3 regions of the Streptomyces sp. NPDC050448 genome follow, and region 2 is predicted to be linked to each of the others. Evidence: riboswitches for the same ligand, from Rfam matches in the RefSeq annotation. Region 2 holds a riboswitch; each other region holds the start of a gene.

Region 1 (4,881 bases), on a different contig from region 2:
TGCTGGCCGAGCGCGGCGCGGAGCGGTACGAGCTGCACGCGCGGCACCTCAACCACCAGCTGCCGCGGATGCTGCACACGATCGGCTTCGACAAGGTCTACGTACGGGCCGAGGGCGCGCACTTCTGGGACGCCGACGGCAACGACTACCTGGACATGCTGGCCGGGTTCGGAGTGATGGGCCTGGGCCGGCACCACCCGGTGGTCCGCCAGGCCCTGCACGACGTCCTGGACGCCCAGCTCGCCGATCTGACCCGGTTCGACTGCCAGCCGCTGCCCGGGCTGCTGGCGGAGAAGCTGCTCTCGTACAGCCCGCACCTGGACCGGGTCTTCTTCGGCAACAGCGGCACCGAGGCCGTGGAGACCGCCCTGAAGTTCGCCCGGTACGCCACCGGGCGGCCCAGGGTCCTCTACTGCGACCACGCCTTCCACGGGCTGACCACGGGCTCGCTCTCGGTCAACGGGGAGGGCGGCTTCCGGGACGGCTTCGCGCCGCTGTTGCCCGATACGAAGATCGCCCTCGGGGACCTGGCCGCCCTGGAGCGGGAACTGAAGCGGGGCGACGTCGCCGCCTTCGTCGTCGAGCCGGTCCAGGGCAAGGGCGTGCTCGCGGCCCCGCCCGGGTTCCTGCTCGCGGCGCAGGAGCTGCTGCACCGGCACAAGGCGCTGCTGATCGCGGACGAGGTGCAGACGGGCCTCGGCCGGACCGGGGATTTCTACGCGTACCAGCACGAGCCGGGCGTGGAGCCGGATCTGGTGTGTGTGGCCAAGGCCCTGTCGGGCGGCTATGTGCCCGTCGGCGCGACCCTGGGCAAGGACTGGATCTTCAAGAAGGTCTACTCGTCCATGGACCGCGTGCTGGTGCACTCCGCCAGTTTCGGATCCAACGCGCAGGCGATGGCGGCCGGGCTGGCGGTGCTCTGCGTCATGGAGGACGAGTCGGTGGTCGCGAACGCCCGCGCGATGGGCGACCTGCTGCGCGGGCGGCTCGCGGCGCTCGTGGACGAGTACGAGCTGCTCCACGAGGTACGGGGGCGCGGCCTGATGATCGGCATCGAGTTCGGGCGGCCGTCCTCGCTGGGGCTGCGCAGCCGGTGGGCCATGCTCCAGGCGGCCCGCAAGGGGCTCTTCGCCCAGATGGTCGTGGTTCCGCTGCTGCAGAAGCACCGGATCCTGACACAGGTGTCCGGTGATCATCTGGAGGTCATCAAGCTCATCCCGCCGCTGATCGTGGACGAGCGGGACGTCGACCGGTTCGTCGGCGCCTTCCGCGAGGTCATGGACGAGGCGCACGGCGGCGGCGGGCTGATGTGGGACTTCGGCAGGACGCTGGTGAAGCAGGCCGTCGGCGGCGGCTGACGGCCTGCTCCGCCGCTCGGCCGGATTACCGGTCGAGCAGCCGGTCCCGCAGCCGGCCGAGGGTCTCGGGCGTGAGCCCGAGGCCCTCGGCCAGGTACCGCTCGACACCGCCCCAGTGCTCGTCGATGGCGTCGAAGGCCGCCGTCAGGTACTCGGCGCGGGCGTCGAAGAGCGGGGCGAGCAGCTCCATCACCTCGGGGGAGTGGGCCTCGGGGGCGTCGCTGCCGCGGCGCACCCGGTACCGGCGGTGCGGGGCGTTGGACTCCAGGTAGTCCGCCACGATCGCCTCGCGCTCGACACCCAGCGCGAGCAGGGTGACGGCGATCGACAGGCCGGCCCGGTCCTTGCCGGCCGCGCAGTGCATGAGCGCCGGAAGGCTGTCCTCGGCGAGGGCGTGCACGACCCGGCTGTGTTCGGTGGTGCGGTGCCTGACCATCGAGCGGTACGAGTGGGCCATCCGGGCGGCGCCCTTTCCGTCGCCCAGGATTCCGCGGAGCTGCTCGAGGCCGCCGTTGCGGACCATCGTCCAGAATTCCTTGCCGTCGGCCGGATCCGACAGCGGGATGTTGACGTTCCGGACGCCGGGGAGCTCGACGTCGAGTCCCTCCACGGCATGGTCGGCGCCGTTGCGGAAGTCGAAAATCGTGTGGAGGCCGAGCGATGCGAGGAATTCTGCATCGGTTTCGGTGGCATGTGCCAGATGTCCGCTACGGAACAGTCGTCCCGGCTTGACCCTCCGCCCGTCGGTGGCGGGGAGGCCGCCCACGTCGCGGAAGTTGCGCACTCCGGCCAGCTCCGGCTCGGGCATGGGCTCCGTCCGCGGGGGCTGGGGTATCTGCTGGGTCACGGGAACTCCTCCGCATCGTCGTGGGATGTCCGAATTACGCTACTTGAGACCAACTTGCCATCACCGGAGGCGAGATCGGGCGCAGCCCCGTGAGCCAGATCATACGGTGACCGTGAGTGCCTGATCGTCAAAGTCGAATGGCCCGGCCGGGGCGGTTGTTGGCGGCGGGGTATGGACGGAGGGTGACCGGAATTCCGCCGAACTCCCCGCCCTGTGAATCCGTCAGGAAATTCATGGCTTGTTCCGTGCGGCCGGGCTGGATTACCTTCGCGATCGATCCGGATGGACCGCCGAATCCTGCCGCCGTCCGGAAACCGCACCCGACTATTGACGCGCGCGGCAGGAGCGGGGGAACCAGGTAAGCCGCTGTTTTCCGATCTTTGTATCGGCGCAGCTCGGGGTGAAGCCGTACATGGTCCGTTCATGTGCGGCCGGACATCTCCAGTCCGAACCCGACAGCTCACCTCGCAGGCGACGGAGAGGAATTCGCCATGCCTGCAAAGGGTAAGCACCGCCGTCCCAAGTCCCGTTCCATGGCGCGCGGTTTCGCCGTCGCAGGCACCGGTGGTGCGGCCCTCGCGCTGCCTCTGCTGGGTGCCGCCGGCGCCCACGCGGCCGCCGCCCCGACGGCGGCTCCCGCCGCGGCTCCCGTGCGGGCCCCGCAGGCTCCGGCGGCGCTGCGGGCCGTGCCCGCCGCTGCGGCGCAGGGCGCTCCGGCCGTCTACACCGTCGTGCCGGGCGACTACCTCTCCAAGATCGCTCAGGACCGCCACCTCTCCGGCGGCTGGCAGCAGCTGTACGCCGACAACCGCGAGGCCGTCGGCACCAACCCCTCGCTGATCCACCCCGGGCTGAAGCTGACCCTCGGTGCGAAGGGCGAGGCGGCCCCGGCCGCGGAGTCCGCGCCGGCTCCGGCCGCCCCCGCGCCCGCGCCCGCCAAGAAGAGCGCCGCCCAGTCCGCCGCCGGCACGGTCAGCGCCGCCGGCTTCGTCGCCCCCGTCGCCGGCGGCGGCGGGATCTCCACCCAGTACAAGACCCCCGGCGCCATGTGGGCCAGCGGCTACCACACCGGTGTCGACTTCATCGCGAGCTCCGGCACCACCGTCCGGGCCGTCGGTGCGGGCACCGTGGTCTCGGCCGGCTGGGGCGGCGCGTACGGCAACGAGGTCGTCATCCGGCACGCGGACGGCAAGTACTCCCAGTACGGCCACCTGTCCCAGCTCTCCGTCTCGGTCGGCCAGAGCGTCACCGCCGGCCAGACCATCGGCCTCTCCGGCTCCACCGGCAACTCGACCGGCCCGCACCTGCACTTCGAGATCCGCACCGGGCCGTCCTACGGCTCGGACATCGACCCGCTGGCCTACCTCCGCTCCAAGGGCGTGAGCATCTGACGGCTCCCGCCGTCGGAGAGAGGCAACCGGACACGTGAGGCCGGGACCCGAGGGGGGTCCCGGCCTCACGCCTTGTTATTCCGAACCGACCGGGTGGTATAGATCACGGCCCGTCAACCCCTGCCTACGGTGGCGTAGGTCACGTACCGGGGTGAAGTATGGGGTCCCGTGGCAGCGACGACGACACTCAAGACCATCGGCTCGTACGCGGCGATCGGGGACAGCTTCACCGAGGGTGTGGGGGACCCGGGGCCCGGGGACACCTTTCTCGGCTGGGCGGACCGGCTCGCCGTACTCCTGGCCGATCAGCGCGAGGAACACGAATTCCGGTACGCGAACCTGGCCGTGCGGGGGCGCCTCCTCGACCAGATCGTGGCCGAACAGGTCCCCCGGGCCAAGGAACTCGCGCCGGACCTGGTGAGCTTCTGCGCCGGCGGCAACGACATCATCCGGCCCGGCAGCGACCCGGACGACGTGGCGGAGCGGTTCGAGGCGGCCGTCGCCGACCTCACCGGAGCCGTCGGCCACGTCATGATCACCACCGGCTTCGACACCCGTGGCGTACCGGTCCTCAAGCACCTGCGGGGCAAGGTGGCGACGTACAGCGCGCATGTGCGCGCCATCGCCGACCGCTACGACTGCCCGGTGCTCGACCTCTGGTCGCTGAAGTCCGTACAGGACCGGCGCGCTTGGGACGACGACCGGCTCCACCTCTCGCCCGAGGGGCACACGCGGGTCGCGCTGCGCGCCGCCCAGGTGCTGGGACTCGAGGTGCCGGCCGACCCCGACCAGCCGTGGCCGCCGCAACAGCCGCGCGGCTCGGTGGACGTGACCCGGGACAACATCCAGTGGGCGCGGGAGCACCTGGTGCCGTGGATCGGGCGGCGGCTGCGCGGGGAGTCCTCCGGGGACCACGTGGAGGCGAAGCGTCCGGACCTGCTGCCGCTGTAGCCCGGCGCGGGAGGGGTGTGGAAGGAGGGCGGGACGCGGGTAGGAGGACGGGGGCGCGCGGCGGAATCCTTCGGGGCCGGTGCGCGTTGGCATGGTGATGGACCGGAAACCAGTACGGTCTTTCACGCCCGTCCGCCCCATCCGCCCCACCCTCCCAGGAGGCGTTTTGACCGGCTCCCGTCCCCTGCGTCCACGGCTGCGCGCCTTGCGGCCCGAAGCCTTCGGCGCGGATCCGTCCGGCGCACGCCTGGAGCGGATCCGCCGCTCGCCGAACTTCGCCGACGGTGTGTTCCAGAACCCGGTCGGGGCCCGGACCAGGCCCTCCGGCTCCATG
Region 2 (4,881 bases):
CGTCGTTGCCGAGCGAGCCGAAGTTGCCGTGGCCGTCGACGAGCGGCAGCCGCATCGAGAAGGGCTGGGCCATGCGCACGAGGGCGTCGTAGATCGACGCGTCACCGTGCGGGTGCAGCTTGCCCATGACCTCGCCGACGACGCGGGCGCACTTCACGTAGCCGCGGTCGGGGCGCAGGCCCATCTCGTTCATCTGGTAGACGATGCGCCGGTGCACCGGCTTCATACCGTCGCGGGCGTCGGGCAGGGCGCGGGAGTAGATCACCGAGTACGCGTACTCGAGGAAGGAGCCCTGCATTTCGTCGACGACGTCGATGTCGAGGATCTTCTCCTCGAAATCCTCCGGCGGCGGGGTCTTCGTGCTGCGGCGGGCCATCGCTGCGCGGCTCCTTAACCAAGAAAGAAAGTGTGCTGGGGGTCTGGCGGGTGGTCTGACAGGGGCTGACGGGGGTTGTCGCGGACCATTGTGGCCCGAGGCGCCGACAACGCCGACTCCGACCCTGGGGGTACCCCCTGGACGGAGTCCTCGGGGGAGTGTGAGCCGGGAACTTCTCCGGTCCCCGACGCGCTTGCATACAGTGGCAGGTCTGACGGAAATCTCTGCATCGCGATCGAAGGGACCACATGCCCATGGGTCACACGGCCACAGCCCAGGCCGGCTCCGGCGGCCTGACAGCGACCGAGCACCGGCTGGCCAACGGCCTGCGCGTGGTGCTCTCCGAGGATCACCTGACCCCGGTCGCCGCGGTCTGCCTCTGGTACGACGTCGGCTCGCGCCATGAAGTCAAGGGGCGGACCGGCCTGGCTCACCTCTTCGAGCACCTGATGTTCCAGGGCTCGGCGAGCGTACCCGGCAACGGACACTTCGAGCTGGTCCAGGGTGCCGGCGGTTCGCTCAACGGCACGACCAGCTTCGAGCGCACCAACTACTTCGAGACCATGCCGGCCCACCAGCTGGAGCTCGCGCTCTGGCTCGAGGCGGACCGGATGGGCTCGCTGCTCGCCGCCCTGGACGACGAGTCCATGGAGAACCAGCGCGACGTCGTCAAGAACGAGCGCCGCCAGCGGTACGACAACGTCCCGTACGGCACGGCCTTCGAGAAGCTGACCGCCCTGGCGTACCCCGAGGGCCACCCGTACCACCACACCCCGATCGGCTCCATGGCCGACCTGGACGCGGCCTCCCTGGAGGACGCCCGCTCCTTCTTCCGCACGTACTACGCGCCCAACAACGCGGTGCTGTCGGTCGTGGGCGACATCGACCCCGAGCAGGCGCTCGCCTGGGTCGAGAAGTACTTCGGGACCATTCCCGGGCACGACGGCAAGCAGCCGCCGCGCGACGGCACGCTGCCCGAGATCATGGGCCGGGAGCTGCGCGAGGAGATCGTCGAGGAGGTCCCGGCCCGCGCGCTGATGGCCGCCTACCGGCTCCCGCACGACGGCAGCCGCGAGTGCGACGCCGCCGACGTGGCGCTGACCGTCCTGGGCGGTGGCGAGTCCTCCCGGCTGCACAACCGCCTGGTACGCCGCGACCAGACGGCCGTCGCGGCAGGCTTCGGCATGCTGCGGCTCGCCGGCGCGCCCTCGCTGGGCTGGCTGGACGTGAAGACCTCCAGCGGGGTCGAGGTGCCCGACATCGAGGCGGCCGTCGACGAGGAGCTCGCGCGGTTCGCCGCCGAGGGCCCGACGGCCGAGGAGATGGAGCGCGCCCAGGCGCAGCTGGAGCGCGAGTGGCTGGACCGGCTGAGCACGGTGGCCGGCCGGGCCGACGAACTGTGCCGCTTCGCCGTGCTGTTCGGCGACCCGCAGCTGGCGCTCAGCGCCGTCCAGCGGGTCCTCGACATCACCGCCGAGGAGGTGCAGGCCGTGGCCGCGGCCCGACTGCGCCCCGACAACCGCGCGGTGCTGGTGTACGAGCCGCTTCCGGCAGAGGCCGACGAGAACGACGAGAACGAGGGGGCGGAGCAGTGAGCGACACCGCAGCCGTCACGATGACCTTCCACCCGCAGCCGCAGGCCGGCCAGGCCCGGCCGTGGGCCTTCCCTGCCCCGGAGCGCGGCTCGCTGCCCAACGGCCTGACCGTGCTGCGCTGCCACCGGCCGGGCCAGCAGGTCGTCGCCGTCGAGGTCAACCTGGCCGCCCCGCTGGACGCCGAGCCCCAGGGCCTGGACGGCGTGGCGACCATCATGGCCCGCGCGCTGTCCGAGGGCACCGACAAGCACACCGCCGAGGAGTTCGCGGCCGAGCTCGAGCGCTGCGGCGCCACGCTCGACGCGCATGCCGACCACCCGGGCGTGCGGGTCTCCCTGGAGGTCCCGGCCTCCCGGCTGGCCAAGGCGCTGGGCCTGGTCGCCGAGGCGCTGCGCGCGCCCGCCTTCGCCGACAGCGAGGTCGACCGGCTGGTGCGCAACCGGCTCGACGAGATCCCGCACGAGCTGGCCAACCCGCAGCGCCGCGCCGCCAAGGAGCTCTCCAAGCAGCTCTTCCCGTCCACCCTGCGGATGTCCCGCCCGCGCCAGGGCACCGAGGAGACGGTCGCCCGGATCGACTCCGCGGCCGTACGCGCCTTCTTCGAGGCCCACGTACGCCCCGCCACCGCCACGGCGGTGGTCGTCGGCGACCTGACCGGCATCGACCTGGACGCCGTGCTGGCGGACACCCTGGGCAGCTGGACAGGCAACTCCGCCGAGGCGCTCCCGGTGCCGCCGGTGACCGCCGACGACACCGGCCGCGTGGTCATCGTGGACCGGCCCGGCGCGGTCCAGACGCAGCTGCTCATCGGCCGGATCGGGCCGGACCGGCACGAGCGGGTCTGGGCGGCGCAGGTGCTCGGCACGTACTGCCTGGGCGGCACCCTCACCTCGCGCCTGGACAAGGTGCTGCGCGAGGAGAAGGGCTACACGTACGGCGTGCGCGCCTTCGGCCAGGTGCTGCGTTCCACCGCCGACGGCAAGGGCGCCTCGATGCTCGCCATCAGCGGCTCCGTGGACACCCCCAACACCGGCCCGGCGCTCGACGACCTCTGGAAGGTGCTCCGCACCCTCGCGGAGGGCGGCCTGACCGACGCCGAACGGGACGTGGCGGTGCAGAACTTGGTGGGCGTGGCCCCGCTGAAGTTCGAGACGGCCGCGGCCGTCGCCGGCACGCTCGCCGACCAGGTCGAGCAGGAGCTCCCGGACGACTACCAGGCCCGGTTGTACGCGCAGCTGGCCCAAACGGGCACGGTGGAGGCGACTTCGGCCGTCCTGGCCGCGTTCCCGGTGGACCGCCTGGTCACCGTCCTGGTGGGCGACGCTTCGCAGATCGAGGCGCCGGTGCGGGCGCTCGGGATCGGCGAGGTCACCGTCGTCACCAACTGACGGACATCTCAAGGGGTTCCGGTGGCTTGTCCACCGGGGCCCCTTTTGTCTGTTTGGTGGAGAGGTTGCTTGTATGTGGTGTGGCGTACGCAACAAAAAGGCGCGTCTGTTTGGCGATTGACTGATGATCCGCCTAGCGTCGGGCGTGCTGTCCGTCAGTTGTACGCGCCGCATCCGCGGCACCGGGCAGCGATCGCCGAGTCCCCGTCAGGCGCGAGCCTGGGGAGCCGGGGACCCACATGCGTCCCTGGGGTGAATCGGACCGCCTCGTCAGAGGGGGCCCGTAGGAGACCTTCCTGCTCCGAACCCGTCAGCTAACCCGGTAGGCGAGAAGGAAGGAAAGGATCAGCCCCTTCATGGCGTTTGGCAGTCGTGCCGCCGGTAAACACCGTGGTTCCAGTCGTCTGAGCCGCAAGACCGCCGGCTACGCCGGCATAGCCGCCCTCGCCACCACCGGTGTCGTCGGCTCCCTCGCAGGCCCGGCGTTCGCCGCGTCGGACAAGGCGCCCTCCATGGAGGACACCGGCCTGAACGCCGTCGTGACGGCCGAGGACGTCCCGGTCCAGATCGAGGCCCAGGCCGAGGCCCAGCAGCACGCGGCCGAGGCCGCGGCCGCCAAGGCGAAGGCGGAGGCCGACGCGAAGGCGCGCGCCGCCGAGGCCAAGGCGAAGGCCGAGGAGAAGGTGAAGGCCGAGCGCGAGGCCGCCGAGCGCGCCGCCCGCGAGGAGGAGCGCAAGCGCCTCAACACCTTCGTCGCCCCGGTCGACGGGTCCTATATCAGCACCCAGTGGCACGCAGGCGGCGGCATGTGGTCCTCCGGCAGCCACACCGGCATCGACTTCCACGCGGCCTCCGGCACCTCGGTGCACGCGGTGGGCGCCGGAACCGTGGTCGAGGCCGGCTGGGGCGGCGCGTACGGCAACAACGTCGTCATCAAGCACAACGACGGCACGTACACGCAGTACGGCCACATGACCTCGCTGGACGTCTCCGTCGGCGAGCAGGTCACCGCGGGCCAGCAGATCGGCCTGTCGGGCTCCACCGGCAACTCCAGCGGCCCGCACCTGCACTTCGAGGCCCGCACCGGCCCCCAGTACGGCTCGGACATCGACCCGGTCGCCTACCTGCGCAACCACGGCGTCGACGTCTGACCCGCAGCACTTCACCGAAGGCCCCGGCTCCCCGAGCCGGGGCCTTCGCGTTGTGGCTGTAAACATTCGCGATTTCCGTCCGCGCTCGGAAAACATCGCTTGTTGCAATAGAGTCCCAGTACGATCCCAGCACGGTCGCGGTAATGGCGTCGGCAGTCGGAAATAGGCGGAGGTCCGGACTTGCGTATTCCTGCGCACGCGGTATGCACGGCAATCCGCGACGACATCGTCTCCGGAGTCTTCGAACCGGGCGGCAGGCTGACCGAGGAGGTGCTGGCCCGCCGGTACGGCGTCTCCCGCGTCCCGGTCCGCGAGGCGCTGCGGACCCTGGAGTCCGAAGGCTTCGTCACCACCCGGCGGCATGCGGGCGC
Region 3 (4,881 bases), on a different contig from region 2:
CCGCGCGGCGGCGTCGCCCGCTCCGTGAAGCAGATGCGGACCTACCTCGGTGAACTCATCCACCGCAAAAGGGATGATCTGGGTAATGACCTGATCTCCGACCTGATCCGCGCGAGCGACCACGGCGACCACCTGACGGAGGCCGAGGCCACCGCCATGGCCTTCATCCTGCTCTTCGCCGGATTCGAGACGACCGTGAACCTCATCGGCAACGGCGTCCACTCCCTCTTCATGAACCCGGACCAGCGCGCCCGCCTCCAGGACTCCCTCGCCGCCGGTGAGAGCGGCCTGCTGGAGACCGGCATCGAGGAGCTGCTCCGCTACGACGGTCCCGTGGAGCTCGCCACCTGGCGGTTCGCCACCGAGCCGCTGACCCTCGGGGGCCAGGACGTCGCGGCCGGCGATCCGGTGCTCGTCGTCCTCGCCGCGGCCGACCGGGATCCCGAGCGGTTCGCCGATCCGGACACCCTGGACCTCTCCCGCACGGACAACCAGCACCTCGGATACGGGCACGGCATCCACTACTGCCTGGGCGCTCCGCTCGCACGACTTGAAGGGCAGACGGCGCTTGCGACTTTGCTGACGCGTCTGCCAGATCTGGAACTCGCTGTTCCGCCCAACGACCTTCGCTGGCGCGGGGGTCTGATCATGCGTGGCCTGCGCACTCTTCCCGTCCGGTTCACACCTTGAAACACCTGAACGTCCCCTGACCGTAAGTCAGCTCCCGTCAAGAGTTGTGACTATCGTGCTAAGACGGCTAGGTTCTGCCGTTACCCAGCCGTTATGCGAAAGGTGCAGCTCATGCGTTCCGGGAACGGCCGCCACAGACGCCCCCGCCAGGTACCCGCGATAGTCGTCACCGCCGGAGTCACTGGCTCCGCTTTGGCACTACCGCTGCTCGCCGCCACCGGCGCGAGCGCGGCCGACACCTCCACGTGGGACAAGGTCGCCGAGTGCGAGAGCGGGGGCTCCTGGAGCGCCAACTTCGGCAGCGGGTCGTACGGCGGACTTTCGTTCACGCAGGAGCAGTGGAACGCCTCGGGCGGCCTCGCGTTCGCCGAGCGTCCCGACCTCGCCAGCCGGTCGCAGCAGATCGCCGTCGCGGAGCGCGTGCTGGGCGCCCAGGGTCCCTCGGCGTGGGGGCAGTGCTCGGAGTCGGCCGGGCTGACCCAGCAGGCTCCCGCCGCGAGCGTGGACCCGGGCCTGCCCGGCACGCTCGGACCGGTCGCCCCGAGCCACTCGCGCCCCGACGACTCGGTCCCGCGCGGCGGCACCGGGGCCAAGGCGATGGACTTCGGCGCCCCGACCCCGACCCCGGCCCCCGACTTCACGCTCCCGCCGGCGCCGCTCGCGCCGAACAGCGGACTGCCCGTCATGCCCGACCCGGATGCGCCGTCCACGTCGCCGTCCGTCCCGGTGCTCCCGGGCGACCCGACCGTGAACCCGGGCGTCCCCACGGCCCCGACGACGCCCATCGCGCCGACGGCCCCGGGAACCCCGACCACGCCCGGGCACCCGGCGGACCCGACCGCTCCGGCCAACCCGGCCAAGCCCGGCGCCCCCTCGACCCCGGGTACCCCCGGTACCCCGGGCGCCTCCACCGACCCGGCCGCCATCCCGGACACCTCCGGCACCGGCAAGCACCGTGGTACGCCGGCCCCCGAGGCGCCCGTCGTGTCAGAGGCGGCGTCGGCCCCCTCGTACACCGTCCAGGCGGGTGACAGCCTGGCCACCATCGCGTCTGCCAAGGGCCTCAAGGGCGGCTGGAACGCGCTCTACCAGGCCAACGAGCAGGTCATCGGGGATGACGCCGATCTGATCAAGCCTGGCCAGAATCTGCATCTAAGCCAGAAATAGTGACACTTCGGACACCCAAAAAGAGCTGAATGTCTGTTATCTGCAAGTGAGACATGTGTCTCTTCCGGTCAACTGGCGTGTCCCGCCCGAAGCCTTCCGCAAACCCCGTCCTCACCTGCGCAAATGCCCGCAAGGAGAGCGCAAGTAGGGGTCGTTTCTCCCCGATGTTCCTCGTTGAACATCGGGGAGAGACCTGTCTACCTTCTGAGTCGCCCGCCACCGCGGGCCTCTTCGACCGCATCGCCGAGTCCTGCCGGCGGACGGGGGGAACAGTCGTCGCGTCAAGCGCCGAAGGCAGGAGCGGGGGAACCAAGGTAGGCGCCGGGACCGGCCGTTGAGAGACGGTCACGGAAACGGCTAGGGGTTAAGTCGTGCGCCACATCGCACGGCCGGGCACTCATCCGCCCGAACCCGACAGCTCACCTCGCAGGCGTCGGTGAGGAGAACTCCATGCTGCTTTCCGGCAAGGGCAAGCACCGCCGCGCCACCGCCATCGAGCGGACCACCCGCATCGTCACGCTCGCCGGCGTCGCCGGTGTCGCCGTCGCGGCGCCCCTGATGACCGCGGGCTCCGCCTCCGCCGCGACCGTCTCCGAGTGGGACCGCGTCGCGCAGTGCGAGTCCGGCGGCAACTGGGCCATCAACACGGGCAACGGCTACTACGGCGGAGTGCAGTTCTCGGCCTCCACCTGGGCCGCGTACGGCGGCAAGGCGTACGCCGCCCAGGCCAACCAGGCCTCCAAGGCGCAGCAGATAGCCATCGCCGAGAAGGTCCTCAAGGGCCAGGGCAAGGGCGCGTGGCCGTCCTGCGGCGTCGGCCTGTCCAACTCCTCCTACACCGGTGGTGGTACGACCGACACCCCGAAGAAGACGGAGCAGAAGGCCGAGACGAAGAAGACCCAGCCGAAGAAGACCGAGCCGAAGAAGGAGACGCAGCGCTCCGAGGCCCCGACCACCCGCTCCGAGCGCTCCGAGGCCCCGGCCCCGAAGACCGGCAACGGCTCGTACGAGGTCAAGTCCGGCGACACCCTGGGCACCATCGCCGAGGCCAACGGCGTCAAGGGCGGCTGGGAGAAGCTCTTCGAGCTCAACAAGGACATCGTCTCGGATGCCGACCTGATCTTCCCCGGTCAGAAGCTGAAGCTCAGCTGAATCCCGCGGTAACTACCGCGGCAGCTCGTGCAACACGCAGCATCCCCACCGCCCGGCGCGTCTGCCCCCACGCGCCGGGCGGTGGCGTTTTTCCTGCGCGGCCCCGGTCGAGACGCCGGCAATCGAGAGTCCTATGTCCCGGAAGGCGGGTATTCGGGCCCTTTTTCGTCCCAGGGGCCGGGCGGTCGGCCGGTCGAGCGCCCGGAGCCGGTTAGGCTCTAGGCGGCAAGGCCATCCCACGGCCTGACACGCCACCGCACATCCAGCGTCACATCCCAGAAGGAGATGCTCGTGCCGTCCATCGACGTCGTCGTAGCCCGGGAAATCCTGGACTCCCGAGGCAACCCCACGGTCGAGGTCGAGGTGGGCCTCGACGATGGCAGCACCGGCCGTGCTGCAGTTCCGTCCGGCGCCTCCACCGGTGCATTCGAGGCCATCGAGCTCCGTGACGGTGACCCCAACCGTTACATGGGCAAGGGTGTCGAGAAGGCCGTCCTCGCCGTCATCGAGCAGATCGGCCCGGAGCTCGTCGGCTACGACGCCACCGAGCAGCGCCTGATCGACCAGGCCATGTTCGACCTGGACGCCACCGACAACAAGGGCTCGCTCGGCGCCAACGCCATCCTCGGCGTGTCCCTCGCCGTCGCGCACGCCGCGTCCGAGGCCTCGGACCTCCCGCTCTTCCGCTACCTCGGCGGCCCGAACGCGCACCTGCTGCCCGTTCCGATGATGAACATCCTCAACGGTGGGTCGCACGCCGACTCCAACGTGGACATCCAGGAGTTCATGATCGCCCCGATCGGCGCGGAGTCCTTCTCCGAGGCCCTGCGCTGGGGTGCCGAGGTCTACCACACCCTCAAGAAGGTCCTGCACACCAAGGGTCTGTCCACCGGCCTGGGCGACGAGGGCGGCTTCGCCCCGAACCTGGAGTCCAACCGCGCCGCGCTCGACCTCATCATCGAGGCCATCAAGCAGGCCGGCTACACCCCGGGCAAGGACATCGCGCTCGCCCTCGACGTCGCCGCGTCCGAGTTCTACAAGGACGGCAAGTACGAGTTCGAGGGCCAGTCCCGCTCGGCCGCCGAGATGACCGACTACTACGCCGAGCTCGTCGAGGCGTACCCGCTCGTCTCCATCGAGGACCCGCTGTTCGAGGACGACTGGGCCGGCTGGAAGACCATCACCGACCGCCTCGGCGCCAAGGTCCAGATCGTCGGCGACGACCTCTTCGTCACCAACCCGGAGCGTCTGGCCCGCGGTATCGAGGAGGGCTCCGCGAACGCCCTGCTCGTCAAGGTGAACCAGATCGGTTCGCTGACCGAGACCCTCGACGCCGTCGAGATGGCCCAGCGCAACGGCTTCAAGTGCATGATGTCGCACCGCTCCGGTGAGACCGAGGACGTCACCATCGCCGACCTCGCCGTCGCCGTGAACTGCGGTCAGATCAAGACCGGCGCCCCGGCCCGCTCGGACCGCGTCGCCAAGTACAACCAGCTGCTGCGCATCGAGGAGATCCTCGACGACGCCGCGGTGTACGCGGGCCGCTCCGCCTTCCCGCGCTTCAAGGGCTAATCACGCTCTTGCCTCCGTACGTCCCCGCACTCGGTCCCGTACCGTGTGCGGGGACGTATTGCGTAGTGCGTATACAGGGGAGGCGGGATCAATGGCCGGGAACCGGGATCGGTTCTCCACCTTCTCCACCGCGACCAGGCTCAAGCAGCTCGGGGAGCGGACCGCCGCCCACGTCTACCGCTCGCAGACGCGCCGCCAGGTCCGGCGCAGCCGGCTCACCGGCCGGGCCGCGCTCCTGGTGCTGGTCCTCTGTACGCTGGTCGTCGCCCTCGCGTATCCGATGCGCCAGTACGTCTCCCA

What was found. Region 2 has a riboswitch for cyclic di-AMP ahead of AB0I68_RS23385 (M23 family metallopeptidase). Riboswitches for the same ligand answer to the same signal wherever they lie in the genome.
Region 1: another riboswitch for cyclic di-AMP. It lies ahead of AB0I68_RS08020 (LysM peptidoglycan-binding domain-containing M23 family metallopeptidase); the one in region 2 lies ahead of AB0I68_RS23385 (M23 family metallopeptidase).
Region 3: another riboswitch for cyclic di-AMP. It lies ahead of AB0I68_RS28150 (transglycosylase family protein); the one in region 2 lies ahead of AB0I68_RS23385 (M23 family metallopeptidase).

What each region holds. Positions count from the first base shown of each region.
Region 1 covers NZ_JBFAJR010000004.1:278,923-283,803, reverse strand. The annotation lists gene AB0I68_RS08030 (aspartate aminotransferase family protein) at 1-1,358, shown strand, start outside; gene AB0I68_RS08025 (tyrosine-protein phosphatase) at 1,384-2,166, opposite strand; cyclic di-AMP (ydaO/yuaA leader) riboswitch at 2,484-2,692, shown strand; gene AB0I68_RS08020 (LysM peptidoglycan-binding domain-containing M23 family metallopeptidase) at 2,697-3,596, shown strand; gene AB0I68_RS08015 (SGNH/GDSL hydrolase family protein) at 3,765-4,547, shown strand; gene AB0I68_RS08010 (MBL fold metallo-hydrolase) at 4,714-4,881, shown strand, end outside.
Region 2 covers NZ_JBFAJR010000020.1:125,002-129,882, forward strand. The annotation lists gene AB0I68_RS23370 (DNA topoisomerase IV subunit A) at 1-376, opposite strand, end outside; gene AB0I68_RS23375 (pitrilysin family protein) at 631-1,971, shown strand; gene AB0I68_RS23380 (pitrilysin family protein) at 1,992-3,359, shown strand; cyclic di-AMP (ydaO/yuaA leader) riboswitch at 3,544-3,702, shown strand; gene AB0I68_RS23385 (M23 family metallopeptidase) at 3,716-4,510, shown strand; gene AB0I68_RS23390 (GntR family transcriptional regulator) at 4,691-4,881, shown strand, end outside.
Region 3 covers NZ_JBFAJR010000029.1:6,271-11,151, forward strand. The annotation lists gene AB0I68_RS28140 (cytochrome P450) at 1-690, shown strand, start outside; gene AB0I68_RS28145 (transglycosylase family protein) at 802-1,857, shown strand; cyclic di-AMP (ydaO/yuaA leader) riboswitch at 2,134-2,305, shown strand; gene AB0I68_RS28150 (transglycosylase family protein) at 2,308-3,009, shown strand; gene eno (phosphopyruvate hydratase) at 3,295-4,581, shown strand; gene AB0I68_RS28160 (septum formation initiator family protein) at 4,673-4,881, shown strand, end outside.